DNA from 4 places in the Streptomyces sp. NPDC020807 genome. Region 4 is predicted to be linked to each of the others. Evidence: riboswitches for the same ligand, from Rfam matches in the RefSeq annotation. Region 4 holds a riboswitch; each other region holds the start of a gene.
What was found. A riboswitch is a leader RNA that binds a small molecule or an ion and turns the genes downstream of it on or off. The one in region 4 is predicted to bind cobalamin.
Positions count from the first base shown of each region.

Region 1: it holds a riboswitch for cobalamin, as region 4 does, so the genes downstream of both, AB0G79_RS22625 (ribonucleoside-diphosphate reductase subunit alpha) here and cobN (cobaltochelatase subunit CobN) in region 4, are expected to answer to the same signal.
Region 2: it holds a riboswitch for cobalamin, as region 4 does, so the genes downstream of both, AB0G79_RS29600 (energy-coupling factor ABC transporter permease) here and cobN (cobaltochelatase subunit CobN) in region 4, are expected to answer to the same signal.
Region 3: it holds a riboswitch for cobalamin, as region 4 does, so the genes downstream of both, AB0G79_RS30785 (cobalamin biosynthesis protein) here and cobN (cobaltochelatase subunit CobN) in region 4, are expected to answer to the same signal.

Region 1 covers NZ_JBFADU010000016.1:83,593-90,955, forward strand. Annotated here, with positions in the region: gene AB0G79_RS22600 (extracellular solute-binding protein) at 1-797, opposite strand, end outside; gene AB0G79_RS22605 (GntR family transcriptional regulator) at 1,083-1,847, shown strand; gene AB0G79_RS22610 (DUF3311 domain-containing protein) at 2,012-2,266, shown strand; gene mctP (monocarboxylate uptake permease MctP) at 2,263-3,888, shown strand; gene AB0G79_RS22620 (GNAT family N-acetyltransferase) at 3,893-4,411, shown strand; cobalamin riboswitch at 4,451-4,590, shown strand; gene AB0G79_RS22625 (ribonucleoside-diphosphate reductase subunit alpha) at 4,720-7,089, shown strand; gene AB0G79_RS22630 (ribonucleotide-diphosphate reductase subunit beta) at 7,089-7,363, shown strand, end outside.
Region 2 covers NZ_JBFADU010000030.1:21,635-28,997, forward strand. Annotated here, with positions in the region: gene AB0G79_RS29580 (glycosyl hydrolase family 18 protein) at 1-960, opposite strand, end outside; gene dhaK (dihydroxyacetone kinase subunit DhaK) at 1,286-2,278, shown strand; gene dhaL (dihydroxyacetone kinase subunit DhaL) at 2,284-2,904, shown strand; gene AB0G79_RS29595 (PTS fructose transporter subunit IIA) at 2,901-3,317, shown strand; cobalamin riboswitch at 3,409-3,619, shown strand; gene AB0G79_RS29600 (energy-coupling factor ABC transporter permease) at 3,648-4,349, shown strand; gene AB0G79_RS29605 (energy-coupling factor ABC transporter substrate-binding protein) at 4,346-4,795, shown strand; gene cbiQ (cobalt ECF transporter T component CbiQ) at 4,802-5,551, shown strand; gene AB0G79_RS29615 (ATP-binding cassette domain-containing protein) at 5,548-6,432, shown strand; gene AB0G79_RS29620 (NADPH-dependent 2,4-dienoyl-CoA reductase) at 6,529-7,363, shown strand, end outside.
Region 3 covers NZ_JBFADU010000033.1:52,319-59,681, reverse strand. Annotated here, with positions in the region: gene AB0G79_RS30790 (cobyric acid synthase) at 1-831, opposite strand, end outside; gene AB0G79_RS30785 (cobalamin biosynthesis protein) at 828-1,805, opposite strand; cobalamin riboswitch at 1,838-1,973, opposite strand; gene AB0G79_RS30780 (hypothetical protein) at 2,108-2,329, opposite strand; gene AB0G79_RS30775 (inorganic phosphate transporter) at 2,342-3,610, opposite strand; gene AB0G79_RS30770 (hypothetical protein) at 3,960-5,087, shown strand; gene AB0G79_RS30765 (hypothetical protein) at 5,287-6,621, shown strand; gene AB0G79_RS30760 (neutral zinc metallopeptidase) at 6,831-7,363, opposite strand, start outside.
Region 4 covers NZ_JBFADU010000001.1:407,553-414,915, forward strand. Annotated here, with positions in the region: gene AB0G79_RS01960 (serine hydrolase) at 145-1,701, shown strand; gene cobJ (precorrin-3B C(17)-methyltransferase) at 1,739-3,244, opposite strand; gene AB0G79_RS01970 (precorrin-8X methylmutase) at 3,241-3,894, opposite strand; gene AB0G79_RS01975 (cobalamin biosynthesis protein CobG) at 3,899-5,164, opposite strand; cobalamin riboswitch at 5,244-5,382, shown strand; gene cobN (cobaltochelatase subunit CobN) at 5,422-7,363, shown strand, end outside.

The DNA of each region.
Region 1 (7,363 bases), on a different contig from region 4:
GGGATGACGTCGGTGGACTGCTGCGGGGTCGCCTCGTCCTTGTCCTTCGGGGCGGTCGTGTACGCCGAGAGCTCCTTGTAGAAGTTCATGGCGGCGACGGCCTCGGGGGAGGACAGGTTGCCCTTCCACTTGTCGCCGTCCTTGACGGCGAGGTCGCTGCCCTCGTCCCAGATGAGGCCGGCGAGGACGTACCAGGACTGACCCGGCAGGTAGATGGCCTGACCCTTGGGGTCGGCGGCCTTGAGCTTCTTCAGGCCCTCGAGCCACTCGGCGCGGGTCTTCGGCGGGGTGACGCCGGCCTTCTTGAACGCGGCCTTGTCGTAGACGACGACGCGGTTGGCGGCGTACCACGGGGCGGAGTAGAGCTTGCCGTCCAGCTCGTTGGAGGCGACCATGCCCTTGTTCCAGGCGTCGTAGCCGAGCGTGGCCTTGTCACCCGTCAGGTCGGCGAGGCCGCCGGTGACCGCGTAACCGGCGGTCTGGGTGTTGCCGAGCTCCAGGACGTCCGGCGGGGTGTTCTCGGAGAGGGCGGTGGTGACCTTCTCCTGGATGCCGTTCCAGACCTGCTTCTCGACCTTGACCTTGGTGCCCGGGTGCTTGGCCTCGAACGCCTTGTTGACCTCGGCCATCCAGGCGTCCGGCGCGGACCCGTCCATGACCCAGACGGTCAGGGTCTTGTTGCCACCGGCGGACTCCTTGGCGGTGTCCTTGCCCTTGTCGCCGCTGTCGGAACCACACGCAGCGATAGAGACCATCATGCCCGCGACGCCGATCGCCGCGATGAGCTTGCGCTTCACGCCACCCTCCTCAGGGATGCCTGCAACCCCTGCCCACCGCGCGAAGACATACGTCGGATACAGCTCGTGGGGCTGGGACCTGGTCTTTAATGGTTTAGACCAGTACCCGGAGCTTGGCCTAGACCTTTAGGGGTGTCAAGGGTGTATAAGAAGGGCAGTCGCGTCCGTTATCGGACCGACACCTGAGGGAGGCCGACGACCCGTGACCGGTCCGTGCCACCATGTGAGGCGCTACAGACGGAGGAGCCGGTGACGGCAGCAGCGCAAGAGTCGGGAAGGCAGACCATGGCCACGGACGCGGGCAGCACGGAGACCGAGGGCGGGATCGCCACTCGCACCGCGCGCGTGCCCAAGTACTACCGACTGAAGCGGCATTTGCTCGACATGACGGAGACCCTGCCGCCCGGCACGCCGGTCCCGCCGGAGCGCACACTCGCCGCCGAGTTCGACACCTCGCGCACGACCGTGCGCCAGGCCCTTCAGGAGCTGGTCGTCGAGGGCCGCCTGGAGCGCATCCAGGGCAAGGGCACCTTCGTGGCGAAGCCCAAGGTCTCCCAGGCGCTCCAGCTCACCTCGTACACCGAGGACATGCGGGCGCAGGGCCTCGAGCCCACCTCGCAGCTCCTCGACATCGGGTACGTCACGGCTGACGACACGCTCGCCGGGCTGCTCGACATCACGGCCGGCGGCCGGGTGCTGCGCATCGAGCGCCTGCGCCTCGCGAGCGGCGAGCCGATGGCGATCGAGACCACGCACCTCTCGGCCAAGCGCTTCCCCGCGCTGCGCCGCTCCCTGGTGAAGTACACCTCGCTCTACACGGCGCTCGCCGAGGTCTACGACGTCCACCTCGCCGAGGCCGAGGAGACCATCGAGACCTCCCTCGCCACCCCGCGCGAGGCCGGCCTGCTCGGTACGGACGTGGGCCTGCCGATGCTGATGCTCTCCCGCCACTCGCTGGACGCCCAGGGCGAACCGGTCGAGTGGGTGCGGTCGGTGTACCGCGGCGACCGGTACAAGTTCGTGGCCCGCCTCAAGCGCCCCACGGACTAACCGAATCCGGATATTTCCCGTTCCCCGAGAAGGGCCGCCGAGAATTCGGCGGCCCTTCTTCGCATCCGTTATGCGGACAGGGGTTCCGTCGGGCGAAACCGTCCCTTAGATTGCCGACCCTTAACAGATGCTTATCCCGGTGATCTGCGAGGGGACGAATCGCCATGACAGAGGCGACACAAGGGAAACAACCGCTCGTCACCCCCCTGAGGGTGGTGATCGGACTCTGCCTTTTCGCGCCCTTCGTGGCGATGCTCTGGGTGAGTTCGTACGCGAAAGCCGAACCGCTCTTCGCGGGCATTCCGTTCTTCTACTGGTACCAGATGCTCTGGGTCCTGGTCTCCACCGCGCTCACCATGGTCGCGTACAAGCTGTGGCAGCTCGACCAGCGCAACCGGAAGGGCGGTGACGCGCGATGAACGACGGCGTGAACGGCGTGGCGCTCGGCGTCTTCGTCTTCTTCTTCCTGGCCGTGACGGTCATGGGCTTCCTGGCCTCGCGCTGGCGCAGGGCCGAGAACGAGCACAGCCTCGACGAATGGGGCCTGGGCGGCCGCTCGTTCGGCACCTGGGTGACCTGGTTCCTGCTCGGCGGTGACCTCTACACCGCGTACACCTTCGTCGCCGTCCCGGCGGCCGTCTACGCGGCGGGCGCGGCCGGCTTCTTCGCCGTGCCGTACACGATCCTCGTGTACCCGCTGATCTTCACCTTCCTGCCCCGCCTGTGGTCGGTCTCGCACAAGCACGGCTACGTCACCACCTCCGACTTCGTGCGCGGACGCTTCGGCTCCAAGGGCCTGTCGCTGGCGGTCGCCGTCACCGGCATCCTCGCGACCATGCCGTACATCGCGCTCCAGCTCGTCGGCATCCAGGCCGTCCTGGACGTGATGGGCGTCGGCGGCGGCGAGACCACCCACTGGTTCGTCAAGGACCTGCCGCTGCTCATCGCCTTCGGCGTCCTCGCGGCCTACACGTACTCCTCGGGTCTGCGCGCCCCGGCGCTCATCGCCTTCGTCAAGGACACGCTGATCTATCTGGTGATCGCCGTCGCGATCATCTACATCCCGATCAAGCTCGGCGGCTTCGACGAGATCTTCGCCAAGGCCGGCGAGGCCTACGCGCAGACCAACCCGGCGACCGGCAAGCCGCGCGGCGCGCTCGTCCCGGGCGAGGCCGGCCAGTGGACGTACGCGACCCTGGCGCTCGGCTCCGCGCTCGCGCTCTTCATGTACCCGCACTCCATCACGGCGACCCTGTCGTCCCGGAGCCGCGAGGTCATCCGCCGCAACACCACGATCCTGCCGCTGTACTCGCTGATGCTGGGCCTGCTCGCGCTGCTCGGCTTCATGGCGATCGCCGCCGGCATCAAGGTGAAGAACGGCCAGCTCGCCATCCCGCAGCTCTTCGAGGACATGTTCCCGGCGTGGTTCGCGGGCGTGGCCTTCGCCGCGATCGGCATCGGCGCGCTCGTCCCGGCCGCGATCATGTCGATCGCCGCCGCCAACCTCTTCACGAGGAACATCTACAAGGACTTCCTCAAGAAGGACGCGACTCCGAAGCAGGAGACCCAGGTCTCCAAGCTGGTCTCGCTCCTCGTGAAGGTCGGCGCGCTCGTCTTCGTCCTCACCATGGACAAGACGGTCGCGATCAACTTCCAGCTCCTCGGCGGCATCTGGATCCTCCAGACCTTCCCGGCGCTGGTCGGCGGCCTCTTCACCCGCTGGTTCCACCGCTGGGCGCTGCTCGCCGGCTGGGCCGTCGGCATGGTGTACGGCACGGCCGCCGCGTACGGCGTCGCCAGCCCGACGCAGAAGCACTTCGGCGGCTCGGCCGCCGAGATCCCGGGCATCGGCGAGATCGGCTACATCGGCCTCACCGCCTTCGTCCTCAACGTCGTCGTCACGGTCGTCCTGACCTTCGTCCTCAAGGCCGTCAAGGCCCCCGAGGGCGTCGACGAGACCTCCCCCGAGGACTACACGGCGGACGCCGGTGACGTCGTCCCGGGCGCGTCCCCGTCCAAGGCCGGTGTCGGAGCACACTGATCGCATGGATGTCACGATCAGGGCGGTACGGCCCGAGGAGTACGAGGTACTCGGCGACCTCACCGGATTCACGTATCTGGGCGACGGGCTGCTGCTGGACGGCGAGGACGACTACTACCTGGCGGTGCTGCGGGACACCGAGCGGCGGGCGCGCGAGGCCGAGGTCCTCGTCGCCGCCGACGAGGCGACCGGCCGCGTCATCGGCGGTGTGACCTTCGCCCTCGGCGGGACCGCCTGGGCCGACATCGCCGTCCCCGGCGAGGCCGAGTTCCGGATGCTCGTGGTCGCGCCCGAGGCGCGCGGCCGGGGCGCCGGAGAGGCGCTCGTACGGGCCTGCGTGGACCGCGCGCGGGCCGTCCCCGAGTGCGCCCGGCTGGTGCTCTCCACGGGGCCGGGCATGGTCGCGGCCCACCGGCTCTACGAGCGGACGGGCTTCGTCCGCACCCCGGAGCGGGACTGGGACCCGGTCCCCGGCTTCACCCTGATGACGTACGCACTGGAGTTCCACACGACAGGCGTGTAAATCCTGACGACACAACATGTGGGGGGCGCCAACAGCGGCGCCCCCCACATGTATGCTCGTCCTCGCTGTCGACGCAGGGAAATCCGGCGCGAATCCGGAACTGTCCCGCAACGGTGTGCTTCCTACCGATTTCGGGTGCGGAGCGAGTCCGACGACCTGCCGGCAGCCCACCCGGTCCGTCCGTTCCGGGTGTCACTGACGTCCGGGCCTCGCGGAGTGGGCCGGTGGACGCGGGCGTCCGTGCGTACGGACCGCCTCGCCCGCCCTCCCCCGTCGCGGCCAGGAGCCGAGCGAGGGAGAGCCCCCACGTGACCATCGCGCCCGCCGATCCGGCCACGGAGATCGACAGCGACGGACCCGGCACCGTGCTGCTGCGGACCCTGACCGATCTCACCGCCGATCTCCCCGACACCGACCCCGGCAAGGTCGCCGCTGCCGCGCTCCGCGGCCGCAGCGCCACGTCGGACGAGGCGGAGCTGCGCGAGCTGGCCACCGAGGCGGCCGCCGGTCTCATCGCCGAGGACCCGGCCTACTCCCGGCTCGCGGCCCGGCTCCTGACCGTCACCATCGCCGACGAGGCGGCCGGCCAGGGCGCGGTCTCCTTCTCCGCCTCCGTGGCCGTCGGCCACCGCGAGGGCCTGATCGCCGACCGCGCCGCCGAGTTCGTCACGCTCCACGCCGAGCGCCTCGACGCCACGATCGACGCCGCCGGCGACGACCGCTTCGGCTACTTCGGCCTGCGCACCCTCTACTCGCGCTACCTGCTGCGCCACCCGATCACCCGCAAGGTCATCGAGACGCCGCAGCACTTCATGCTCCGCGTCGCCTGCGGCCTCGCCGAGGACGACTCGGTCCGCGCGCTCGACGAGGTGGCGGCCCTCTACGGCCTGATGAGCCGTCTGGACTACCTCCCCTCCTCCCCCACGCTCTTCAACTCGGGCACGCGCCACCCGCAGATGTCCTCCTGCTACCTCCTGGACTCCCCCCAGGACGAGCTGGACTCCATCTACGGCCGCTACCACCAGGTCGCGCGCCTCTCGAAGCACGCCGGCGGCATCGGGCTCTCCTACTCCCGCATCCGCGCCCGCGGTTCGCTGATCCGCGGCACCAACGGCCACTCGAACGGCATCGTCCCGTTCCTGAAGACCCTCGACGCCTCCGTCGCCGCCGTGAACCAGGGCGGCCGCCGCAAGGGCGCCGCCGCCGTCTACCTGGAGACCTGGCACGCGGACATCGAGGAGTTCCTCGAGCTCCGCGACAACACGGGCGAGGACCAGCGCCGTACGCACAACCTCAACCTCGCGCACTGGATCCCGGACGAGTTCATGCGCCGGGTCAACGCGGACGCCGAGTGGTCGCTCTTCTCCCCCTCGGACGTTCCCGAGCTCGTCGACCTGTGGGGCGACGAGTTCGACGCCGCCTACCGCGCCGCCGAGGCCAGGGGCCTGGCCCGCAAGACCATGCCGGCCCGCGACCTGTACGGCCGCATGATGCGGACCCTCGCCCAGACCGGCAACGGCTGGATGACCTTCAAGGACGCCTCGAACCGCACGGCCAACCAGACGGCCGAGCCGGGTTCGGTCGTGCACTCCTCGAACCTCTGCACCGAGATCATCGAGGTCACGAACGACGACGAGACCGCGGTCTGCAACCTCGGCTCGGTCAACCTCGGGGCGTTCGTCGTCGGTTCGGACATCGACTGGGACCGCCTGGACGAGACCGTCCGCACGGCCGTCACCTTCCTCGACCGCGTCGTCGACATCAACTTCTACCCGACCGAGCAGGCGGGCAACTCCAACGCCCGCTGGCGTCCGGTCGGCCTGGGTGCCATGGGCCTCCAGGACGTCTTCTTCCAGCTGAAGCTGCCGTTCGACTCCGCCGAGGCGCGCGCGCTGTCCACCCGTATCGCCGAGCGGATCATGCTCGCCGCGTACGAGGCCTCCGCCGACCTCGCCGAGCGCAACGGCCCGCTCCCCGCCTGGGAGAAGACCCGCGCGGCCCGCGGTGTCCTGCACCCCGACCACTACGACGTCGAGCTGAACTGGCCGGAGCGCTGGGCCGCCCTGCGCGAGCGGATCGCCTCGGTCGGCATGCGCAACAGCCTCCTCCTGGCCATCGCGCCGACGGCGACCATCGCCTCGATCGCGGGCGTCTACGAGTGCATCGAGCCGCAGGTCTCCAACCTCTTCAAGCGCGAGACGCTGTCCGGCGAGTTCCTCCAGGTCAACTCGTACCTCGTCGACGAGCTGAAGAAGCTCGGCGTGTGGGACGCGCAGACCCGTGACGCGCTCCGCGACTCCAGCGGCTCCGTCGCGGACTTCGGCTGGATCCCCGCCGAGACCCGTGAGCTGTACCGCACGGCGTGGGAGATCCCGCAGCGCGGCCTCATCGACATGGCGGCGGCCCGTACGCCGTTCCTCGACCAGTCGCAGTCGCTGAACCTCTTCATGGAGACGCCGACCATCGGCAAGCTGTCGTCGATGTACGCGTACGCCTGGAAGCAGGGCCTGAAGACGACGTACTACCTGCGCTCGCGCCCCGCGACCCGGATCGCCCGCGCCGCCCAGGCGTCGACGGCCGCCGCCCCGGCCCCCATCCCCGTCCAGCAGACGACCCTCGACGCCGAGGCGCTCGCCTGCTCCCTTGAGAACCCCGAGTCCTGCGAGGCCTGCCAGTAATGAGCACGACCGACAAGAAGAACCTGCTCGACCCTGGCTTCGAGCTCACCCTCCGCCCGATGCGCTACCCGGACTTCTACGACCGCTACCGGGACGCGATCAAGAACACGTGGACGGTGGAGGAGGTCGACCTCCACTCGGACGTCGCCGACCTCGCCAAGCTCACCCCCGGTGAGCAGCACATGATCGGCCGTCTGGTCGCGTTCTTCGCGACGGGCGACTCGATCGTGGCGAACAACCTCGTCCTGACGCTGTACAAGCACATCAACTCCCC
Region 2 (7,363 bases), on a different contig from region 4:
CTCCGCCGGGGTCGACACCTTCACCCCCACGTCCATGCCGTCCTCCCACAGGACGGTTCCGTCCGAGAGGATGACGGGGAAGGCCGCGTTGATGACGTTGTAGCCGTGCTGGGCGATCCGGCTGTCGGTGATGGGGATCCAGCCCATGCCGGGGTGGACGCCGTTCGAGGCGCCGTCCCAGTTCTCCCAGTACCCCTGCAGCACCTTGCCGGTCGGCTTGGGCTTCGTGGCACAGGTGGCGTCACCCGGCGGGTCGGTGGGGGGCTGGGTGGTCGGCGGCACGGTGGTGGGCGGCGGAGTCGTGGGCGGTGCGGTGGTGGGCGGCGGAGTCGTCGGCGGGGTGGTCGTCGGGGGCGTGGTGGTGGGCGTGGGTGTCGTGCCGCCGGGGCCGGTGAGCGACACGTCGTCCGCGAGGTACGCGGGCTGCCCGTACCAGCCGTGCAGGTAGACCGTCACCGACGTGGTGTTCGCGCCGGTCGTGAAGTCGACGCCGAGCCGGCTGTACGAGGAGGAGCCGGGCGTCCAGGTCTGCGGCTCGCTGCCGGCGCCGGTGCCGGTGGCGCCGAGGTAGACGTAACTGCCCTGGACGAAGGCGCTCAGCGTGTACGTCGAGTTGGGCCGCACGCTGACCGTCTGGCTGCACCGGGCGCTGTCCTGGCCGGACGGCGTGCCCTTCAGCGCCGAGGAGCCGGAGTGCGTCGGGCTGCTGACGGCCGCTCCGGAGCCGTTGGTGCAGGTCCAGCCCGAAAGGCCGCTCTCGAAGCCGGAGTTGAGAACGAGGTTGGTGTCGGCCGCGTCGGCCGGTCCGGAACCGGCCAGGGTGACGCAGGCGCCGATGACGGTGGCGGCGCTCACCCCGGCGAGCGTGCGGATCAGGGCGGTCGAGGCGCGGCGAGTCCGGACGACGGCCGAATGCCCGCCGTCCGCCTCGGGCAGCGTACGGGTCCTCCGACGGAACATGCTGGGCTCCATTCTCGCCACGCGCCGTGGGCGCGAGCGTGCGTGAGCGTGCGTGGGGGGCGTTGAGGGGTCGTCGGGGGACGTGGACGCGCGGCCCCCGGGTGCGGCGGGAGAGATGCGGTGCGGGGATCGACGGGATCGTAGGAGGGGTGCAGGGGCCCGTCAATAGGTCTGGACCAAAGGTGAACGACGACCGGCAGCCCCTCTCCCCGCAACGCGCCGGTGCGCCACCGCGCCCGCCCGCCGATAATTGCGTCACCATGCGCAGGGGCGGGTGGCAACCACCGCAGGCCGCACCTGATACCAGCCTCACCAGGAGGTATCCGTGAAGATGCTCATCAACGTGCCCGAGACCGTCGTGGCCGACGCGCTGCGCGGGATGGCCGCCGCGCATCCCGAGTTGACCGTCGACGTGGAGCGTCGGGTCGTCCTGCGGCGGGACGCGCCCGTGGCCGGGAAGGTGGCCCTGGTGTCGGGCGGCGGATCCGGGCACGAGCCGTTGCACGGCGGGTTCGTGGGGCCGGGGATGCTCGACGCCGCTTGCCCCGGAGAGATCTTCACGTCGCCCGTTCCCGGGCAGATGGTGGCCGCCGCGGCGGCCGTCGACAGCGGCGCCGGTGTGCTGTTCGTCGTCAAGAACTACACCGGCGACGTCCTCAACTTCGAGATGGCCGCGGAGCTCGCCGAGGACGAGGGGGTGCGGGTCGCGCGGGTGCTCGTCGACGACGACGCGGCCGTGACGGACAGCCTGTACACGGCGGGGCGGCGCGGGACCGGGGGCACCCTGTTCGTGGAGAAGATCGCGGGCGCCGCCGCCGAGGAGGGGGCGCCGCTGGAGCGGGTCGAGGCCGTCGCCCGGAGGGTGAACGAGCGGTGCCGGTCCTTCGGGGTCGCCCTCAGCGCCTGCACCACGCCGGCCAAGGGCAGTCCGACCTTTCAACTACCGCCTGGTGAGCTGGAGTTGGGAGTCGGCATCCATGGCGAACCGGGGCGGGAGCGGCGGGCCATGATGACCTCGCGGGAGATCGCGGACTACGCCGTGGACGTCGTCGTCGACGATCTTCGGCCGCGCGGACCCGTGCTGGTGCTGGTCAACGGGATGGGCGGCACGCCGCTGCTCGAACTGTACGGGTTCAACGCCGAGGTGCAGCGGGTCCTCGGCGAGCGCGGGATTCCCGTCGCCCGGACGCTCGTCGGGAACCACGTGACCTCCCTCGACATGGCCGGCTGTTCCGTCACCCTCTGCGAGGTCGACGAGGAGCTGCTGCGGCTCTGGGACGCGCCCGTGCAGACGGCCGCCCTGCGGTGGGGACGGTGAGCGGGATGACGGAGGGTCTCGACGCCGGGTTCGCGGTGCGGTGGCTGACGGGGGCCGCCCAGGTCGTCTCCCGCGAGGCCGACCGGCTCACGGATCTCGATTCCGCCATCGGCGACGCCGACCACGGCGCCAACCTCAGGCGCGGGTTCGCCGCCGTGGCCGAGGTGCTCGCCGAGGAGCCGCCCCCGACGCCGGGGGCGGTGCTCGTCGCCGCCGGGCGGGAGCTGATCTCGACCGTCGGCGGGGCCTCGGGGCCGCTGTACGGGACCCTGCTGCGGCGCGCCGGGAAGGCACTCGGCGAGGATGCGGCCGTCGGCCGGGAACGCTTCGCGGAGGCCCTCGGCGCCGGGGTCGGTGCCGTGGGACAGCTCGGCGGGGCGCAGGTGGGGGACAAGACCATGCTGGACGCGCTCGTTCCGGGCGTGGAGGGGCTGCGGACGTCCTTCGAGGCGGGGCGGGCGGCCGCCGCGGCCGGTGCGCTGGGGACCGTACCCCTGCGGGCGAGGAAGGGCCGGGCCAGTTATCTGGGCGAGCGGTCGATCGGGCACGAGGATCCGGGGGCCGCCTCCTCGGCGCTGCTGCTCGCGGCGCTCGCCGACACCGCCCGGGCGGAGGGTCTCTCGTGAGCGCGGGGACGCCGGCGCGGGTGGGCATCGTGCTCGTCTCGCACAGCGCGGCCGTCGCCGCCTCGGTCGCCGAGCTCGCCCGCGGCCTCGCCGGCGGCGGTGACACCGCCCCGATCCGGCCGGCCGGCGGGCTCCCCGACGGGGGTCTCGGGACGAGTGCCGCCCTCGTCGCCGAGGCGGCGGAGGCGGTCGACGGCGGGGCCGGGGTGGCGGTCCTCGTCGACCTCGGCAGCGCGGTCCTCACCGTGAAGGCGCTCCTCGCCGAGGGTGACGAACTCCCGGCGGGCACCCGTCTGGTGGACGCGCCCTTCGTCGAGGGCGCGGTCGCCGCGCTGGTGACGGCGAGTGCCGGCGGGGACCTCGACGCGGTGGCCGCGGCGGCCTCGGAGGCGTACGCGTACCGGAAGGAATGAGCGGCGCCCGGGAGGGCCGGCCGCGAGTGCGGGGAGTGACCGGGAGGGCGCGCCCGGTGGCGGCCGTGTTGTGATCGGGCAGGTCAACACACTAATGTCGCAGGGCCTTGGTGTACGGGAAACCGGTGCGGTACCGGTGCGGCCCTCGCCACTGTGATCGGGAGTTCCGGCTCCACACCCGGGGGGGACAGCCCTCCCGGGCAAGCCACTGGACCGTCGTGGGAGACCGCCTCGGTGTGGGAAGGCGGAGTCGGGACGTATGACCGTCAGCCAGGAGACCGGCCGGGGCGCGTTGTCCATCCACGAGGTGCTGGAGAGGGTCTCCCAACCATGCATATAGCCGAGGGGTACCTACCCCCCGTCCACGCCGCCGCCTGGGGCGTCGCGGCCGCCCCGTTCGTCGTCCACGGGGCCCGCGCCCTCACCCGAGAGGTGCGCGCGAACCCCGAGTCCACTCTGCTCCTCGGCGCGTCCGGCGCCTTCACCTTCGTCCTCTCGGCACTCAAGCTGCCCTCGGTGACGGGAAGTTGTTCCCACCCGACCGGTACGGGCCTGGGCGCGATCCTCTTCCGGCCGCCGATCATGGCGGTCCTGGGGACGATCACGCTCCTCTTCCAGGCCCTCCTGCTCGCCCACGGCGGGCTGACCACGCTCGGCGCGAACGTCTTCTCGATGGCGATCGTCGGGCCGTGGGCGGGGTACGGGACGTACCTGCTGGCCCGCCGGTCCGGCGCGCCGCTGATGGTCGCCGTCTTCCTCGGCGCGTTCGTCGCCGACCTGTCGACGTACTGCGTCACCAGCGTCCAGCTCGCGCTGGCCTTCCCCGACCAGGGCAGCGGCGTCCTCGGCGCGCTCGCCAAGTTCGGGTCCATCTTCGCCGTCACCCAGATCCCGCTGGCCGTGAGCGAGGGTCTCCTGACGGTCCTCGTGATGCGGCTGCTCACGCAGTCCAGCAAGGGCGACCTGATCCGGCTCGGCGTCCTCTCCCGGAAGGCTCCGGAGCGTCCCGCGGAGGAGGTGACCGCGGCATGAGCTCCCCGCGTGTCAGCAAGAACACCAAGATCAACGCGCTGCTCCTGCTCGTCGTCGTCGCGCTCGCGGTCCTTCCGCTCGCGCTCGGCCTCGGCGACCACAAGGAGGAGCCGTTCACGGGCGCGGACGCCGAGGCGGAGACCGCGATCACCGAGCTCCAGCCGGACTACGAGCCCTGGTTCAGCCCGCTGTACGAGCCGCCGTCCGGGGAGATCGAGTCGGCGCTCTTCGCCCTCCAGGCGGCGCTCGGCGCCGGTGTCCTCGCGTACTACTTCGGCGTCCGGCGCGGCCGGCGGCAGGGCGAGGCCCGCGCGCGGGCGGAGCTGGCGTCCCCGGTACCGGCCTCCCCGGCAGCCCCCTTGGTCCCGACCGCCCCGGCAGCGTCCCCGGTACCGGCCTCCCCGATGCCGGCCGAGGCCTCCGACGCCGTCGGCAAGGACGCGTAACCGCCCATGCTCCCCATCGACGCGGCGGCGCACAGCAGCCGCTGGCGCCGTCGGCATCCCGCCGAGAAGGCGCTGCTCGGCTTCGGCCTGACACTCTGCGCGGTCTGTCTGCCGCCGTGGCCCGGCGCCGTGCTCGTGGCGGCGGCGACGCTCGCCGTCCTGCTCGGGCCGGCCGCCGTGCCGGGCCGTCAGCTGTGGCGGGCCTTCCGGGTCCCGCTGGGCTTCTGCGTCACGGGCGCCGTCCCGCTGCTCTTCGAGGTCGGCGGGGAGCGCGGGTTCGTGGCGCTCGCGCCGGGCGGGCCCGGCCACGCGGTGGAGCTGCTGCTCCGAACCGCGGCCGCCTCGCTCGGCGTGCTGCTCTTCGCGTTCACCACGCCCGTCTCGGACGTGCTGCCCCGGCTCGTCCGGGCGGGCGTGCCGGCGCCCGTGGTGGACGTGGCGCTCGTGATGTACCGGATCATCTTCCTGCTGCTCGACTCCCTGACCAAGATCCGGCAGGCGCAGGCGGCCCGCCTCGGGCACACCACCCGGGCGGCGACCTGGCGTTCGCTGGCGGGTCTCGGCGCGACCACGTTCGTCCGTGCCTTCGACCGGGCGCAGCGGATGCAGTCGGGCCTCGCCGGTCGCGGTTACGACGGGACGCTGCGGGTCCTGGTGCCCGCCGCCGCGGTGTCGGTCCGGTTCCTGACGGCGACGGGCGCGCTCCTCGCGGGGCTCGTCGCCCTCACCCTCGTACTCGAAAGGTTCCTTCCGTGAGCAGCAGCACCTCCCGCCCGCCGGTCCCCGTCGTGGAGCTGGCGGGGGCGGGCTTCGCGTACGAGGACGGTCCCGCGGTCCTGTCGGACGTCGACTTCGCGGTGCCGGAGGGCCGGGCCATCGCGCTCCTCGGACGCAACGGCAGCGGGAAGACGACGCTCCTGCGGCTGCTCAGCGGCGGTCTGCGCTGCGGGAGCGGGTCGCTCCTGCTGGACGGGTCGCCGGTGGCGTACGACCGGAAGGGGCTCACCCGGCTGCGGACGACCGTGCAGCTCGTGGTGCAGGACCCGGACGACCAGCTTTTCGCGGCCTCGGTCGGCCAGGACGTGTCGTTCGGGCCGATGAACCTCGGTCTGTCGGAGGACGAGGTGCGGCTCCGGGTGCGCGAGGCCCTGGAGGCGCTGGACATCACGGCCCTGGAGGACCGGCCGACGCACCTGCTCTCGTACGGGCAGCGCAAGCGCGCCGCCATCGCCGGCGCGGTGGCGATGCGCCCCCGGGTGCTGATCATGGACGAGCCGACGGCGGGGCTCGACCCGCACGGGCAGGAACGGATGCTCGACGCGCTGGCGCGGCTGCGCGCGGCCGGGACGACGGTGGTGATGGCGACGCACGACGTGGACCTGGCGCTGCGCTGGGCGGACGAGGCCGCGGTGCTCTCCCCCGCCGGGCTGCGGACGGGACCGGTCGCCGAGCTGCTCGCGGACCACGCGCTGCTGGACGCGGCGCGGCTGCGGCGGCCGTGGGGGGCGTCGGTGGCGCGGCTGCTGCGCGGGCGGGGGCTGCTCGCGCCCGGGGAGGCCGCGCCGCGGACTCCGGAGGAGCTGGACGCGTGGTCGGAGGGGCTTCGGGCGGGGGTCGGCCCGTTTGCTACTGAGTAGTAGACGTCACGTCGCGGATGTTCTGCAACTAGTTGCAGAACGGGGGGAGGCTCACCTAGAACTAAGGGGACGATCCTGCGCGAGGAGGCGCCCCGAATGACCCCGTACCCGCACCTGCTGAGCCCGCTCGACCTCGGGTTCACCACCCTGCCCAACCGGGTGATCATGGGTTCGATGCACGTCGGCCTGGAGGAGACGGAGCACGGCTTCGAGCGGATGGCCGCCTTCTACGCGGAGCGCGCCCGCGGCGGCGTCGGCCTGATCGTCACCGGCGGCATCTCCCCCAACGAGGCCGGCCGCCCCTGGGACGGCGGCGCCAAGCTGACGACCGCCGACGAGGTCGCCGAGCACCGCCTGATCACGGACGCCGTGCACGCCGAGGGCGGCCGGATCGCGATGCAGATCCTGCACTTCGGCCGGTACGCGTACCACCCCGCGCTCGTCGGCCCCAGCCCGATCAAGGCGCCGATCAGCCCCTTCGTGCCGAACGAGCTCACCGACGCCGAGGTCGAGCAGACCGTCGAGGACTACGCCCGCTGCGCCGAGCTCGCCAAGGAGGCCGGCTACGACGGGGTCGAGGTCATGGGCTCCGAGGGCTACCTCATCAACGAGTTCATCGCCGCCGCCACCAACCAGCGCACCGACCGCTGGGGCGGCTCGTACGAGAACCGCGTCCGCTTCCCGCTGGAGATCGTCCGCCGGATCCGCGAGCGGGTCGGCGAGGAGTTCATCCTCGTCTACCGCCTCTCCATGCTCGACCTGGTCCCCGGCGGCTCCACCCTGGAGGAGGTCGTCCGGCTCGCGAAGGAGATCGAGGCGGCCGGCGCCACCATCATCAACACCGGCATCGGCTGGCACGAGGCCCGCATCCCCACCATCGCGACCTCCGTGCCGCGCGGCGCCTACACCTGGGTCACCAAGAAGCTGATGG
Region 3 (7,363 bases), on a different contig from region 4:
CATGAGCGGTACGGCGCAGACGGCGACCCGCAGGACGTCCTCGCCGACGGGCGGTGCGACGACCGACTCGCGGACGGTGCCCCGCAGGGAGACCCGGAGGCCGTCCTCCTCGTCGATGCCGAGCCCGTGCGCGTACGGGAGGACGCCGAGGGTCCGGCGCCCGGTGAGGTCGTACAGCATGTCGAGCCCGGGTTCGAGCAGCGTCACGTCACCCCGGAACTTGTTCACGAGGTAGCCCGCGACGAGCTCCTGGTCCTCGGGCGCGAGCAGCGCCGTGGTCCCGAAGAACTGGGCGAAGACGCCGCCGCGGTCGATGTCGCCGACCACGACGACGGGCAGCCGGGCGGCCCGCGCGATGCCCATGTTGACGATGTCGGTGCGCCGCAGGTTGATCTCGGCGGGGCTTCCGGCGCCTTCGCAGATGACGGCGTCGTACGTGCTCCGCAGCTCCTCCAGGCAGGCGAGGACGGGCTCGAAGAGCTCCTTCTGCCTGCCCCCGTGGTAGCCGCGGGCCGACAGCTCGCCGACCGGCTTGCCCATGAGGACGACCTGGCTGGACCGGTCGCTGCCGGGCTTGAGCAGCACGGGGTTCATGAGCGCGGTCGGCTCGACGCGCGCGGCCTGCGCCTGCATGGCCTGCGCGCGCCCGATCTCGGCGCCCTCGCGGGTCACGAAGGAGTTGAGGGACATGTTCTGTCCCTTGAAGGGGGCGACCTTGATCCCCTGCCGGACCAGCCAGCGGCAGATCCCGGCGGTCACGACGCTCTTGCCCGCGTCGGACGTGGTCCCGGCGACGAGCAGTCCGCCACCCCTCGTGCGGCCGCCGCTCATGCGTTCCTCCCCTTCGACGCGCGCGCGCTCAGCGCGCTCACGATCAGCCGGCCGCCGACGCAGGCGGCCAGCGACACGGCGGTGACCCGGCGCGAGAGCCGGACCGCCCGGTCGATGTCGGCGACCTCGACGGGCCGCCCCTCCCCGTTGAGGACGGGCCGGTGCTCGACCCGCCCGCCGTACGAGAGGGTCCCCCCGAGCCGTACGCCGAGTGCGCCCGCGAAGGAGGCCTCGACGGGGCCCGCGTTGGGGCTCGGGTGCTTCGCCGCGTCCGCCCGCCAGGCCCGTACGGCTCCGCGCGGGTCGCCGCCGGCGAGCGTCGCGGCGACGGCGGTCAGCCGGGCGCCGGGCCAGCCGGCCACGTCGTCGAGGCGGGCCGAGGCCCAGCCGAAGCGGAGGTAGCGCGGGGACTTGTGGCCGACCATCGCGTCGAGGGTGTTGACGGCCCGGAAGCCGAGGAGGCCGGGGACGCCCGCGACCGCGCCCCAGAAGAGGGCGCCGACGACGGCGTCGGAGGTGTTCTCGGCGACGGACTCGACGACGGCGCGGGCCATCGCGGGACCGTCGAGGGACTGCGGGTCGCGCCCGCAGAGGTGCGGCAGCCGCTCGCGGGCCACGTCCAGGTCGCCGGCGGCGAGCGCCCCGCCGATCGCCTGCGCCTCGCGGCCCAGGGTCGTACCGCCGACGACGGCCCAGACGGACGCGGCGGTGAGGGCGACGGCGGCGGCCGGCCGGTTCCGTACGGCCCGGGCGGCGAGGGCGCCCGCGGCGACGGTCGTCCCGGCGCAGACGGCGGTGTGCAGGGCGCCGCGGGCGCGGTCGTCGCGGTGCAGGCGCTGTTCGACGGCGGCGGCGGTCCGGCCGAAGAAGGCGACGGGGTGGCCGCGGCGTGGATCGCCGACGAGGCGGTCGACGGCCAGCCCGAGGGCGGCTCCGTAGGCGAAGGCACCTGTGGTTCTGATGCGGCCGGGCATGGCGCATGTCCTCACTCAGGGTCCGCGCCCTGGATCGACGTGACCGGCGGCGAGAGTTCCTGACTCCCGGACCCTGGGGGCCCGGTCACAGTGGCGGGACCGCGCCGGATTCGCACCGGACTTCCTCTGACTGCCGCCGTAATGGCCTCGGCAGTCCACCACGCGCCGCGAACAGCCGTCAACCCACCTTTGACCTGCGACGGGTCACTGTGCGAAGCACCACAAACACGGCACCACGAACACGGCGGGCGGCCCCCACCCGGAGGTGGGGACCGCCCGCCGTGAGGAGGGAGGCGCGACCGTCAGACGACGATCAGGTAGATGCCGTAGCCGACGGCCGCCGCGCAGAGGGCGAAGCAGGCGTAGGCGCCGGTACGGGCCAGGGCGGCGGAGCCGCCGTTCGCCTCGGCCTCCTCCTGCTTGCCGAGGCCGACGATCCCGAGGGTGAAGAGGCCCACGAGGGCGACGGTCGCCACGAGGCTGACTCCGAAGACGGAGCCGAGAGCTGCCCAGTCGATCTTCATGTCGTTCGTTCCTTACACCGCAGCGGCGGAGGCCGGGGGAGCGGCCGGGTCCGTGGGAACCGGCGCCGGGATGGTGGTCTTGAGGTCCTCGTCCGCGACGGCGGCGACGGAACCGGGGGCCGGCGGCGGGGTGACGGCCGCGATGGCGGTGGTCACGACGCCCGCGGGCTCCTCGTCGAGGTCGTCGGCGGTGACGTTGTTGTGGTCGACCGGCTTGCGACGGGAGAGGGTCCAGATGACGCCCGAGCCGGCGACGAGGAGGACGGCGACGGCGGCGATGCCCCAGGGGCCCTGCTTGGTCAGGAACTCGGCGCCCGCGCCGACGAGGCCGGCGGCCGGAAGGGTGAGACCCCAGGCGACGAACATCCGGGTGGCGGTCGACCAGCGGACGACACCGCCCTTGCGGCCGAGGCCGGCGCCCATCACGGCACCCGAGCAGGACTGGGTGGTGGAGAGGGAGAAGCCGAGGTGCGAGGAGGCCAGGATGACCGTCGCGGCGCTGGTCTGGGCGGCGAAGCCCTGCTGCGGCTGGAGGTCGGTCAGGCCCTTGCCCATGGTGCGGATGATGCGCCAGCCGCCGAGGTAGGTGCCGAGCGCGATGGCGACACCGGCGGAGACGACGACCCACAGGGGCGGGTTCGAGCCGGGGGCGACGACGCCCTGGGTGACCAGGGCGAGGGTGATGATGCCCATCGTCTTCTGGGCGTCGTTGGTGCCGTGGGCGAGGGAGACGAGACCGGCGGAGGCGATCTGACCGGCCCGGAAGCCCTTGGCGGTGGCCTTGGCGTCGGGGTTGGCCTTGATCTTGTACGTCAGCTTGGTGGCGGCCATCGCGGCGAGGCCGGCGACGAGCGGCGCGGCGACGGCCGGGATGAGGACCTTGGTGACGATCGTCGAGCCGTTGACCGCGGACCAGCCGGCGGACATGACGGCGGCGCCGATCAGGCCGCCGAAGAGGGCGTGGGAGGAGCTGGACGGCAGGCCCAGGAGCCAGGTCAGCAGGTTCCAGAGGATGGCGCCCACGAGCGCCGCGAAGATCACTTCTGTGCGAATGCCCTCTTCGTTGATGATCCCGCCGGAGATCGTCTTGGCGACCTCCACGGACAGGAAGGCTCCGACGAGGTTCAGCACGGCGGACATGGCCACCGCCGTCTTGGGCTTGAGCGCACCGGTCGAGATGGTCGTGGCCATCGCGTTGGCGGTGTCGTGGAAACCGTTCGTGAAATCGAACACGAGAGCTGTCACGACCACAATGGCGAGCAGCAGCGTGATGTGTTCCATTTACCCAGGCAATCGTTTGACGTCAGTGGCTCGTCGAACGTAGGCAACCTGGATGAACGGAAGGTGAACTGGGGCGGGCGACGTGGTGTCTCCATCCGGTGTCAAGAGATTCCGCTTCGCCCTCCGGCGGGCCGGATGTCCACGATGCGGTCACCCTGCGACCGCCGGTAATCCGGGGCCCTGGGCGCCCCACGAGCCCCGGCGGCGCCGGCGCTCCCGGGCGGCGTTCCGCCCCCTGGACGAGACCATCCGACCGGGGGACGCGGCGGGGGAGACCCTTGTCACTCGCCAGGGGCACGCCGGAGGTCCCCCGGTGGCAGGCGGCCCCCACCCTGCGGACACTGGGAGCGTGCGCACGGTTACCGCGACGGCAGCGGCCGTCACCACCCTGATAGGTATCGGCGCGGCCGCGGTGGCGGCCGGCCGGTACGCCAGCGACGTCGCCCTCAAGGCGCCGTCCGGACGACCACTCCCGGGCGACCCCCGGCTCACCGTGCACGCCACGGGACCGGAGCGGATCACCCTGACCCGCAGCCTCGCCTCCCTCCGCCCCGGCACGTACGGGATGGCGGGCCACGGCCTGCACGCCGTCCTCGGCCCCGTCCTCGACCGGGCCCCGCACTCCGCGGACACCGTCGTCCGGCGGCTCGAACGCGTCGAGCTCGGCGCGATCGCGCCCGGCGTCCGCGTCAGGCTCACCCCGGCGCTCCACCGGGGCACGCCGCGGAGCGCCCTCGGGCTCGCCCACGAGGACGTCGAGATCCCCGGCGAACTCGGCCAGCTGCCGGCCTGGCTCGTGCCGGGCCCGCGCGCGACGTGGGTGATCGCCCTGCACGGCCTCGGCACGACCCGCGAGCACCCGCTCAACGTCGTCCCCTTCTTCCACCGCCGCAAGGTCCCCGTCCTCGTCCCGTCCTACCGCGGCGACGAGGGGGCCCCGGCGGCACCCGACGGCCTCGCCCACCTCGGCGACTCCGAGTGGCGGGACGTCGACGCGGCGATCCGGTACGCGGTCCGGCGCGGTGCGGAGAAGGTCGTCCTGCACGGCTGGGGGACCGGCGCGTCGATGGCGCTGCGGGCCGCCGCCGAGTCGGGGGTGCGCGACCGGATCGCCGGCCTCGTCCTCGACTCCCCGGTCCTCGACTGGGAGGCCACCTTCCGCAACCTCGCCGCGGCCCACCGCGTCCCGTCCCCCCTGCTCCCGCTCGCGGTCCGCGCGGCCGAGGGCAGGACCGGCCTCCACGGCGACCGCCTCGAGGCGGCCTCGGAACCGGACGCCCTGAAGGTACCGGTCCTCCTCTTCCACGGCCCGGAGGACACGATCGCCCCCTGGGACCCCTCCGTGGAACTGGCCGTGCGCCGCCCCGGGCTCGTCACCCTCCAGACCGTCCGCCAGGCCCCGCACGCCGCCATGTGGAACGCCGACCCCTCCCGGTACGAGGAAGCCCTCCGCCGCTTCCTGACCCCGCTCCTCTGATTCCGCCGGGGCGCCCGGACGGGCGTTCGCGCGCCCCTTCCCGCGGCCGATCTGACGAGGCCGTGGATTCCGATTGGGCTTTCGGGCCGTCAGCGGGAAGACTGCCCCCGTGACGTCTCGAAAGCCCGATGAACCATTGGCGCGCAACTCCAGACTCCGACTCGTCCGTCCGCGGGCGCTTGCCACTGCCCGACGGGCCGTGACGAACCGGCGGACCCGCCCGGCGCCGCGCCCGCCCGAGGGCACTCCGCCCCGCGCGGAACTCGCCCGCCAGGCCCGGCACGTCCTCGCCGACGCCGTCCGGATCGCCCGATGGGCCGCCGCCCCCCGCGGGCCGCGGTCCCTCTCCCGTACGGGCCTGCCCCCGCAGGAACGGGCCGCGGTCGAGCTCGACCTGACCCCCGGCCAGGTCAGAACCGGCTGGGACCGCGCCCGGCTCGCCGGCCTCGTCGAGATGCACGGCGACACCGCCCGCCCCGGCTGGCGGCTGCACGCCTGGGACCGCGACGACTCCGCCGTCCTGCGCGGCTGGGTCGCCCTCTTCGACGCCTGGTCCCTGGTCCACCCGGCCCCCGAGGACGTCGCGCCCAGCGCCGTCGCCGAGGTCGTCGAGGCCGTCCCGCAGGTGCTCTCCCTCCTCCAGCTCTCCCAGGGCCCGGTCCCCGTCCCGGCCCTCCTCGACCTGCTCGGCCAGCGCGTCGCGGAGCTCCGCGAGGAGCGCTGCGAGGTCCCCGCGCCCGGCCAGCTCCCCGGTCAGACGGCGGGCCGGTCCGCCGACCTGCCCGCCGAGGAGCCCCCGGTCGGCCTCCCCGGCCTCCTCGACTGGGCCCTCGACGGCCTCGCCGCCGTCGGCGCGCTCACCCTCGACCCCGGCGCGGACGGCCGTCAGGCCACCCTCACACCCCTCGGCAACTGGGCGGTCTGGGTCAAGCTGGAGCAGATCTGCGTCGCCGCGCAGAGCCCCGCCGGCAACATCGAGCAGTCCGCCGAGGACATGCTCCGCGGCTGCGCCCGGCTCACCCCCGGCCCGGCCCGCGCCGAGTACCGGGCCTGGCTCGCCGCCCGCACCCTCTCCAGCGCCGTGGCCGAACTCCTCGCCGTCGCGCGTGGCGAGGACGCCCTCCTTCGCGGCCTCGCCTTCGAGGCGCTCCGCGTCGTCGGCGCCCCCGCCGAGGCCGAGGTCCGGGCCACCGTCACCGAGCCCTCCCTCCGCCCGTACGCCCTGCTGTGGATCGCGGAGTACGAGGGAGCGGACCCCGACGACGCCCCGGAGGTCCTCACCCGCGAGGAGGCCACCTGGCTCTGGGTGGACACGGCCGCCGCCGTCGCCGACCACGGCGAGAGCGAGCTCCTCGTCCGGCACCTCGAATCCGCCGTCCAGGGCACGGTCCCGGCGCTCCTCGACGAGGTCAGGGCCGTCGGCCACCCCCGTACGGTCCAGGTCCTCGTCGCCCTGGCCGCCGCCCACCCGGACCCGGCCCTCTCCAAGGCCGTCCGCCGGGCCGCGTTCCAGGTCCACACCGGCAGCGCCTGACCGCCCGGAGCGAGCCGTCCCGGCGCCCCCGCTACTCCGCGGCGGCGCCGGGCACGTACGTCCCGAAGCTCCAGATGTTGCCCTCGGCGTCTCTCGCCGTGTAGTCCCTGGCCCCGTACTCCTGGTCGGTCGGCGACATCAGGATCTCCATCGCCCGAATGTGACCCGGGTCTCATGGTCGCAGCCGCCACTGACAGCGCGGTCGCGACTCAGCGGAAGGTGTTGCACTGGGCCATGTCGCCGGTCCTGTACCCCTGGTAGAACCACTGCTGCCGCTGCGCCGCCGATCCGTGCGTCCAGCTCTCCGGCGTCACCCGGCCCTGGAACTTCTCCTGGATCCGGTCGTCGCCGACGGCGGCCGCCGCGTCGAGCCCGTCCCGGATGTCCGCGTCCGTGAGCCGCGTGAGCAGCAGCCGGCCCGTCTTGTCGTCGGGGGTGGTCGTCGCGTGCCGGGCCCACACCCCGGCGTAGCAGTCCGCCTGGAGCTCGACCCGCACCGCGTTGGAGTTCGCGCCGGTCCGCCCGTCCTGGGCGCGGCTCAGCGTCCCCATCAGGTTCTGTACGTGGTGGCCGTACTCGTGCGCCACCACGTACGCCTGCGCGAAGGGTCCGCCGCTCGACCCGAACTTGGTCCGGAGCTCGTCGAAGAAGCCCAGGTCCAGGTAGACCTGCCGGTCCCCGGGGCAGTAGAACGGCCCGACGGCCGAGCTGGCCGCGCCGCACGCGGTCCCGACCCGGTCGG
Region 4 (7,363 bases):
GAGGGCCCTTTCCGGACCTACGGGGGGAAGCAGACATGCAGGGGGAAGGACGGTGCGGGTGGGGCCGGTGTTCCGCCGGACGCGCACTCTACCTGCGGGTTCCCTCCGCGCGACAGGGAGTTCCGGTCGGCGTTCAATGGAGGGGTGGGTACCGTCCGGTGGCTGGCATCGGCGGGGCTCGTGGCGGCGCTCCTGGGCGCCGGGCCGAGTCCCTCGCCCTCCCCTGAACCACCTCCTCCGCAACCGTCTCCCGTCCTCGACCAGGCCGATGTCGACCGGGCCGTCGGGCGGCTCGACGGGACCGTCGCCGAGCTGATGCGGCGCACGGGCGTCCCCGGGGTCTCCGTCGCCGTCGTGTACGAGGACAAGGTCGTCCACCTCAAGGGGTACGGGGTGCGCGAGGTCGGGAAGGACGCGCGGATCGACGCCGACACCGTGTTCCAGCTCGCTTCCGTGTCCAAGCCGATCGCCTCGACCGTCGTCTCCGGCGCGGTGGGTGTGGAGGGGTGGCAGAAGCCGGTCGGGCCGCTGCTTCCGGAGTTCCGGCTGAAGGATCCCTGGGTGAGCGCGCACGTCACCGCCGCCGATCTCTTCTCGCACCGGAGCGGACTGCCGGACCACGCCGGGGACCTGCTGGAGGACCTGGGGTACGACCAGGACTACATCCTGTCCCACCTGCGGTACGAGCCCCTGACGCCGTTCCGGGCCAGTTACGCCTACACCAACTTCGGGCTCACCGCCGCCGCCGAGGCCGTCGCCGCCGAGAAGGGCGTCCCCTGGGAGAAGCTCGCCGAGGACACCCTGTACCGGCCCGCGGGGATGGACGACACCAGTTCCCGCTTCCAGGACTTCGCCGACAACCCCGACCGCGCCCTCGGGCACGTGAAGGAGCCCGACGGGACCTGGAAGGCCCGGTACGTGCGGGACCCTGACGCGCAGTCGCCCGCCGGGGGCGTGAGCTCCTCCGCGCGCGACATGGCGGTCTGGCTCCGCCTCCAGCTCGGCAACGGCGAGCTCGACGGGCGTCGGATCGTCGACGAGGACGCGCTGACCCTCACCCACCACCCCGAGGCCGTCGCCTCCCCGCCGCACGCCCCCGCCGGGCGCACCGGCTTCTACGGCCTCGGCTGGAACGTCTCGTACGACGACGCGGGCCGGCTCCGCCTCTCGCACACCGGCGCCTTCGCGCTCGGCGCGCACACCAACGTGACGATGCTGCCCGGCGAGGAGCTCGGGATCGTCGTCCTCACCAACGGCGCCCCCGCCGGTCTCGCCGACACCGTCGCCCTCGACTTCTTCGACGTCGCCGAGAAGGGCGCGCCCAGCCGGGACTGGCTGCCGCTCGTCGACGGGCTCTACCAGGCGCAGGCCGACGCCGACCGGTCCGAGACCGACTACGCGAAGCCGCCGGCCGACCCGGCGCCCGCGAAGGAGGCCGGTGCCTACGTGGGGACGTACCGCAGCGACTACTACGGGGCGGCCGTCGTCGCCGAGGGGTCGGACGGCGGGCTCGTGCTGCGGCTCGGACCCGAGCCGCAGACCTACCGCCTGTCCCACTACGACGGGAACACCTTCTCCTTCCCGACCCGCGGGGAGAACGCCGTCGGGCTGACCGGCGTCACGTTCTCGCCCGACGGGAAGACGGTCGAGGTCGAGTACCTCGACCGGGAGGGGCTCGGCACCTTCACCCGTACCGGCTAGCTCATCCCTACCGGCTAGCTCATCCCTACCGGCTGAGTCACCCGTACCGGCGAGGCGTCCAGGCGATCGTGCGGCCGTCGCCGCGCTCGACCGCCCGCGTCTGCGAGGAGCCGACGAGGAGCAGCGTCCGCATGTCGACCTCGGACGGCTCCAGGGACTTGAGGGTGACGACGCGCACCGACTGCTCGGGGCCGCCGACGTCGCGGGCGACGACCACCGGGGTCTCCGGGTCGCGGAGTTCGAGCAGGAGGTCGCGGGCGGCGGCCACCTGGTGCGTACGGGACTTGGAGCCCGGGTTGTACAGGGCGATGACGAGGTCGGCGCCGGCCGCCGCGCGCAGCCGGGCCTCGATGACGTCCCAGGGCTTGAGGCGGTCCGAGAGGGAGATCGTGGCGTAGTCGTGGCCGAGCGGGGCGCCGGCCGCCGCCGCGGCCGCGTTCGCCGCGGTCACGCCGGGGAGGACCCGTACGGGCACGTCGGCGTACTCGGGCTCGCAGGCGACCTCCAGGACGGCCGTCGCCATGGCGAAGACGCCCGGGTCGCCGCCGGAGACGACCGCGACCTTCTTCCCGCGCCGGGCGAGGTCGAGCGCGAACTCGGCCCGTTCCGACTCGACCTTGTTGTCGGAGCCGTGCCGGACCTGGCCGGGGCGCAGGACCGGGACGCGGTCGAGGTAGGTGGTGTAGCCGACGAGGACGTCGGCGTTGACGAGCGCGCCGCGCGACTCGGGGGTCAGCCAGGGCGCGCCGGCGGGGCCGGTGCCGACGACGGTGACCTCGCCCCGCTCGCGTACGGGCGCCTCCTGGTCGATGCGGGAGGGCAGCACGGCGACGGAGAAGTACGGGACCGACTCGGGGGCGATCTCGGCAAGGACGCCGGTGCGCTCGCCGGCCATGAACGCCCGCTCCACGTACCGCGCGTCGTCGAGGCGGCCCGCGCGTTCCAGGGCGCGCCGGACCGTGGGGAAGGTGCGGCCGAGCTTCATCACGACCGCCGAGTCGGTGCCCGCGAGACGGGCCGTCAGCTCGTCCTCCGGCAGGGTGCCGGGGATGATCGTGAGGACCTCCTCCGCCTCGCACAGCGGCTCGCCGAGCCGGGCGGCGGCGGCGCTCACCGAGGTCACGCCGGGGATGACGGTCGTGTCGTAGCGGTCCGCGAGCCGCTTGTGCATGTGCTGGTACGAGCCGTAGAACAGCGGGTCGCCCTCGGCGAGCACGGCGACGGTGCGGCCCGCGTCGAGGTGGGCGGCGAGCCGGGCCGCGGCCTCCTCGTAGAAGTCGTCGAGGGCGCCCCGGTAGCCGCCGGGGTGGTCCGTGGTCTCGACGGTGAGCGGGTACACGAGCCGCTCCTCGACGTGGTCCTCGCGGAGGTGCTCGGCCGCGATGGAGCGGGCGATCGAGCGGCCGTGGCGGGCCGAGTGGTAGGCGACGACGTCGGCCTCGGCGATGGCCTTCACGGCCGCCACCGTCATGAGGTTCGGGTCGCCGGGGCCGAGCCCGACCCCGTACAGCTTGCCCTGAGGGGTGCCCTTCGGGGTGCTCATGCCTGTATCTCCGCTTCGTGCGCGAGCGCGTTGAGGGCGGCGGCCGTCATGGCGCTGCCGCCGCGCCGGCCCCGTACGACGAGGTATTCGAGGCCGAGGCCGTTCTCGGCGAGGGCGTCCTTCGACTCGGCGGCGCCGATGAAGCCGACCGGGATGCCGAGGACGGCGGCGGGCCTGCCCGCGCCCTTCGCGACCATCTCCAGGAGGTGGAAGAGCGCGGTGGGCGCGTTGCCGATGGCGACGACGGAGCCTTCGAGGCGGTCGCGCCAGAGTTCGAGCGCGGCGGCCGAGCGGGTGGTGCCGAGCTCGGCGGCGAGGCCGGGGACGGCCGGGTCGGAGAGCGCGCAGAGCACCTCGTTGTCGGCGGGCAGCCGTTTGCGGGTGACGCCGCTGGCCACCATCTGGGCGTCGCAGAGGATCGGCGCGCCGGCCTGGAGGGCGGCGCGGGCGTCCGCGACGACCCGCGACGAGTAGGCGATATCGCTGACGAGGTCGGTCATGCCGCAGGCGTGGATCATCCGGACCGCCACCTGGGCGACGTCGGCGGGCAGGCCGTCGAGGTCCGCCTCGGCGCGGATCGTGGCAAAGGACCGGCGGTAGATCTCCGTCCCGTCCTTCTCGTAGTCGAACATCCTGGTGCTCTCGCTCATCTCGTCATCGGGTGGTGGCCGTGGTGGTCGTGCGGGCCGTGGTGACGGCTTCGTGCAGGGCGGTACGGGGGGTGGGGGCGCCGTTCACCAGGTACGCGCCGTCGGCGGTGGCGACGACGTCGACCCAGGTGCCGTGCGGGTGGCCGCAGCGGCGCTCGCAGCCGGAGTAGTGGACGGGCGTGCCCGCTCCGGGCAGGCCGCGCGCCGGGGCCGGGACGGCGTCGGCGCGGACGTCCGCGAGGGACTTGGCGCAGCCGGGGCGGCCGGTGCAGGCGGTCACGTTCACCCAGGGGGAGCCGGGGTCGGTGATCAGGCCGTGGGCGGCGAGCCGGTCGGTGCCGGCCGTGGTGCCCACGACCACCGCGCCGCGCCACGGCGTCAGCCGTACCTCTTCGGCGGGCAGCAGCGCCCGCAGCTGCGCGGCGGTGAGGCGGCCGAGGGGCGCGAGGACGTACAGGGCGCGGGCGCCGAGCGGCCCGGGCGCGGGCGGTCCTCCGTAGAGCAGGAGCGAGGCGGCAGGGGTGACGGGCTCCGCCGCGATCCCGGCCCGCGCGAGGGCGCCGGCCAGGTCGGGGGCGTGGCCGTCGGGGAGTTCCCCGACCCGCCAGGCGCCGGTTCCGGCCGCGCGGGCCGCGTCGAGGAAGGCCCCGGCGGCGGTGAGCGCGGCGCGGGCGGCGTCGGTCCCGGCGACGTGGTACGCCTGCCCGCCGACGTACAGCCGTGCGCGGCCCGCCTCCACTGCGACCAAGGTCACATCGCCGCCGAGCCCCGCCACGTCCCCGCGGCCGTCGTCGAGGACGAAGAGGAAACGGCCGGAAAGCGCCGCCGCCCAGGGGGCGGCGCAGAGGAGGGCGTCGAGTTCGCGGGCCCACAACTGGACCTCGGGGCCGCCGAGTCCGTCGAGTCCCGCGGCGGGGGAGACGACGATGTTGCGGACGCGTTCGTGCGTGGCGGAGGGCAGCAGGCCCGCGTCCGCGAGGAGCGCGGCGAGCTCCGTCCCGCAGCCGTCCGCCAGGCCGCGGAGCTCGGCGTTGCCCCGGGAGGTGACGCTCACCGAGCCGTCGCCCAGGGTCTCCGCCGCGTGCGCGAGGACCTCCACCTGACGTGCCGTCAAACGCCCTGCGGGAAGCCGGAGTCGAGCCAGGCCGCCGTCGTCGGCGGCGTGCAGGCGCAGCGCGCCGGGGCAGGCATCGCCACGGTCCCGGGCGGACGGTTCGTTCCGCTGGGGCTTCGGGGACGGGGGCGGGGTGGGCGGCATGGCGGCGAGCATACCCACGGGACAGGAGGCCCTCACCGGGTGTGATCCGGCCGACTCCCCGTCTCCCTTCGGCCCGTCCCCGGCACGATCTAGGATGCGGGAAGGCATGGGGTCCCAGGGCCCCGGGGAGGAAGCCCGGTGAGAATCCGGCGCGGTCCCGCCACTGTGAGCCCGTACCGGCCTGGCCGGTACGGGTGAGTCAGGAACTCCCCGCCGACACCACGACCACCCGGGGCGCGGACAACCCCGAGGAAGGGCCTGCGCCTGCCATGCTCCTGCTGCTGTCGCACTCCGACACCGACCTGCTCAGCGCCCGCGCGGCCGACGCCGCGGCGGACGGGGACGGTCCCGCGTACCGCTTCGCCAACCCCTCCCGGCTTCCCCTCGCCGACCTGCCCGGCCTCCTCGACGGCGTCGAGCTCGTCGTCGTCCGCCTCCTCGGCGGCCTGCGCTCCTGGCAGGAGGGGCTCGACGCGATCCACGCCGCCGGAAAGCCGGTCGTCGTGCTCAGCGGCGAACAGGCCCCCGACGCGCAGCTGATGGAGGCCTCGACGGTCCCCGTCGGCGTCGCGACCGAGGCGCACGCCTACCTCGCGCACGGCGGCCCCGCGAACCTGACGCAGCTGGCCCGCTTCCTCTCCGACACCGTGCTCCTCACCGGTCACGGCTTCGAGGCCCCGGCCGCCGCCCCCACCTGGGGTCCCCTGGAGCGCACCCCCCGCCGCACCGACGGCCCGACGGTCGCCGTGCTCTACTACCGCGCCCACCACATGAGCGGGAACACCGCCTTCGTCGACGCCCTCTGCGACGCCGTCGAGGACGCCGGGGCCCAGGCGCTGCCGCTGTACGTGGCCTCGCTGCGCGCCCCCGAGGAGGAGCTCGTCGAGACGCTCCGCGGCGCCGACGCGATCGTCACGACCGTCCTCGCCGCCGGCGGTACGAAGCCCGCCGAGGCGCAGGCCGGCGGCGACGAGGAGGCCTGGGACGCGGGGGCGCTCGCCGCGCTCGACGTGCCGATCCTCCAGGCGCTCTGCCTGACCGGTTCGCGGTCCGCCTGGGAGGAGAACGACGAGGGCCTCTCGCCGCTCGACGCCGCCAGCCAGGTGGCCGTGCCCGAGTTCGACGGCCGCCTCATCACCGTCCCGTTCTCCTTCAAGGAGATCGACGCCGACGGCCTGCCCGCGTACGTCGCCGACGCCGAGCGCGCGGCCCGCGTCGCCGGGATCGCCGTCCGGCACGCCCGGCTCCGCCACATCCCGAACGCCGAGAAGAAGCTCGCGCTCGTCCTCTCCGCGTACCCCACCAAGCACTCCCGCATCGGCAACGCCGTCGGTCTCGACACCCCCGCCTCCGCCGTCGCCCTGCTGCGCCGACTGATCGCCGAGGGGTACGACTTCGGGCCCGAGGCCGACCTGCCCGGCCTGGTCTCCGGCGACGGCGACGAGCTGATCTACGCCCTCATCGAGGCCGGCGGCCATGACCAGGACTGGCTGACCGAGGAGCAGCTCGCGAGGAACCCGGTCCGCATCCCGGCCGCCGACTACAAGCGCTGGTACGCGACGCTCCCGGCCGAGCTGCGCGAGCAGGTCGAGGAGCACTGGGGCCCGGCGCCGGGCGAGATGTTCCTCGACCGGTCCCGCAATCCGGAGGGCGACATCGTCCTCGCGGCGCTGCGGCGCGGGAACCTGCTGATCCTCATCCAGCCGCCGCGCGGCTTCGGCGAGAACCCGATCGCGATCTACCACGACCCCGATCTGCCGCCGTCCCACCACTACCTGGCCGCCTACCGGTGGATCGCCGCCCGCGAGGACGACGGCGGCTTCGGCGCCGACGCGATGGTCCACCTCGGCAAGCACGGCAACCTGGAGTGGCTGCCGGGCAAGAACGCCGGCCTGTCCGCCGCCTGCGGCCCGGACGCGGCGCTCGGCGACATCCCGCTGATCTACCCGTTCCTCGTCAACGACCCGGGCGAGGGCACCCAGGCCAAGCGGCGCGTGCACGCGACCCTCGTCGACCACCTGGTGCCGCCGATGGCCCGCGCCGACTCGTACGGCGACATCGCGCGCCTGGAGCAGCTGCTCGACGAGTACGCGCAGATCTCCTCCATGGACCCGTCGAAGCTGCCCGCGATCCGCGCGCAGATCTGGACGCTGATCCAGGCGGCGAAGCTCGACCACGACCTCGGCATGGAGGACCGCCCGGAGGACGACG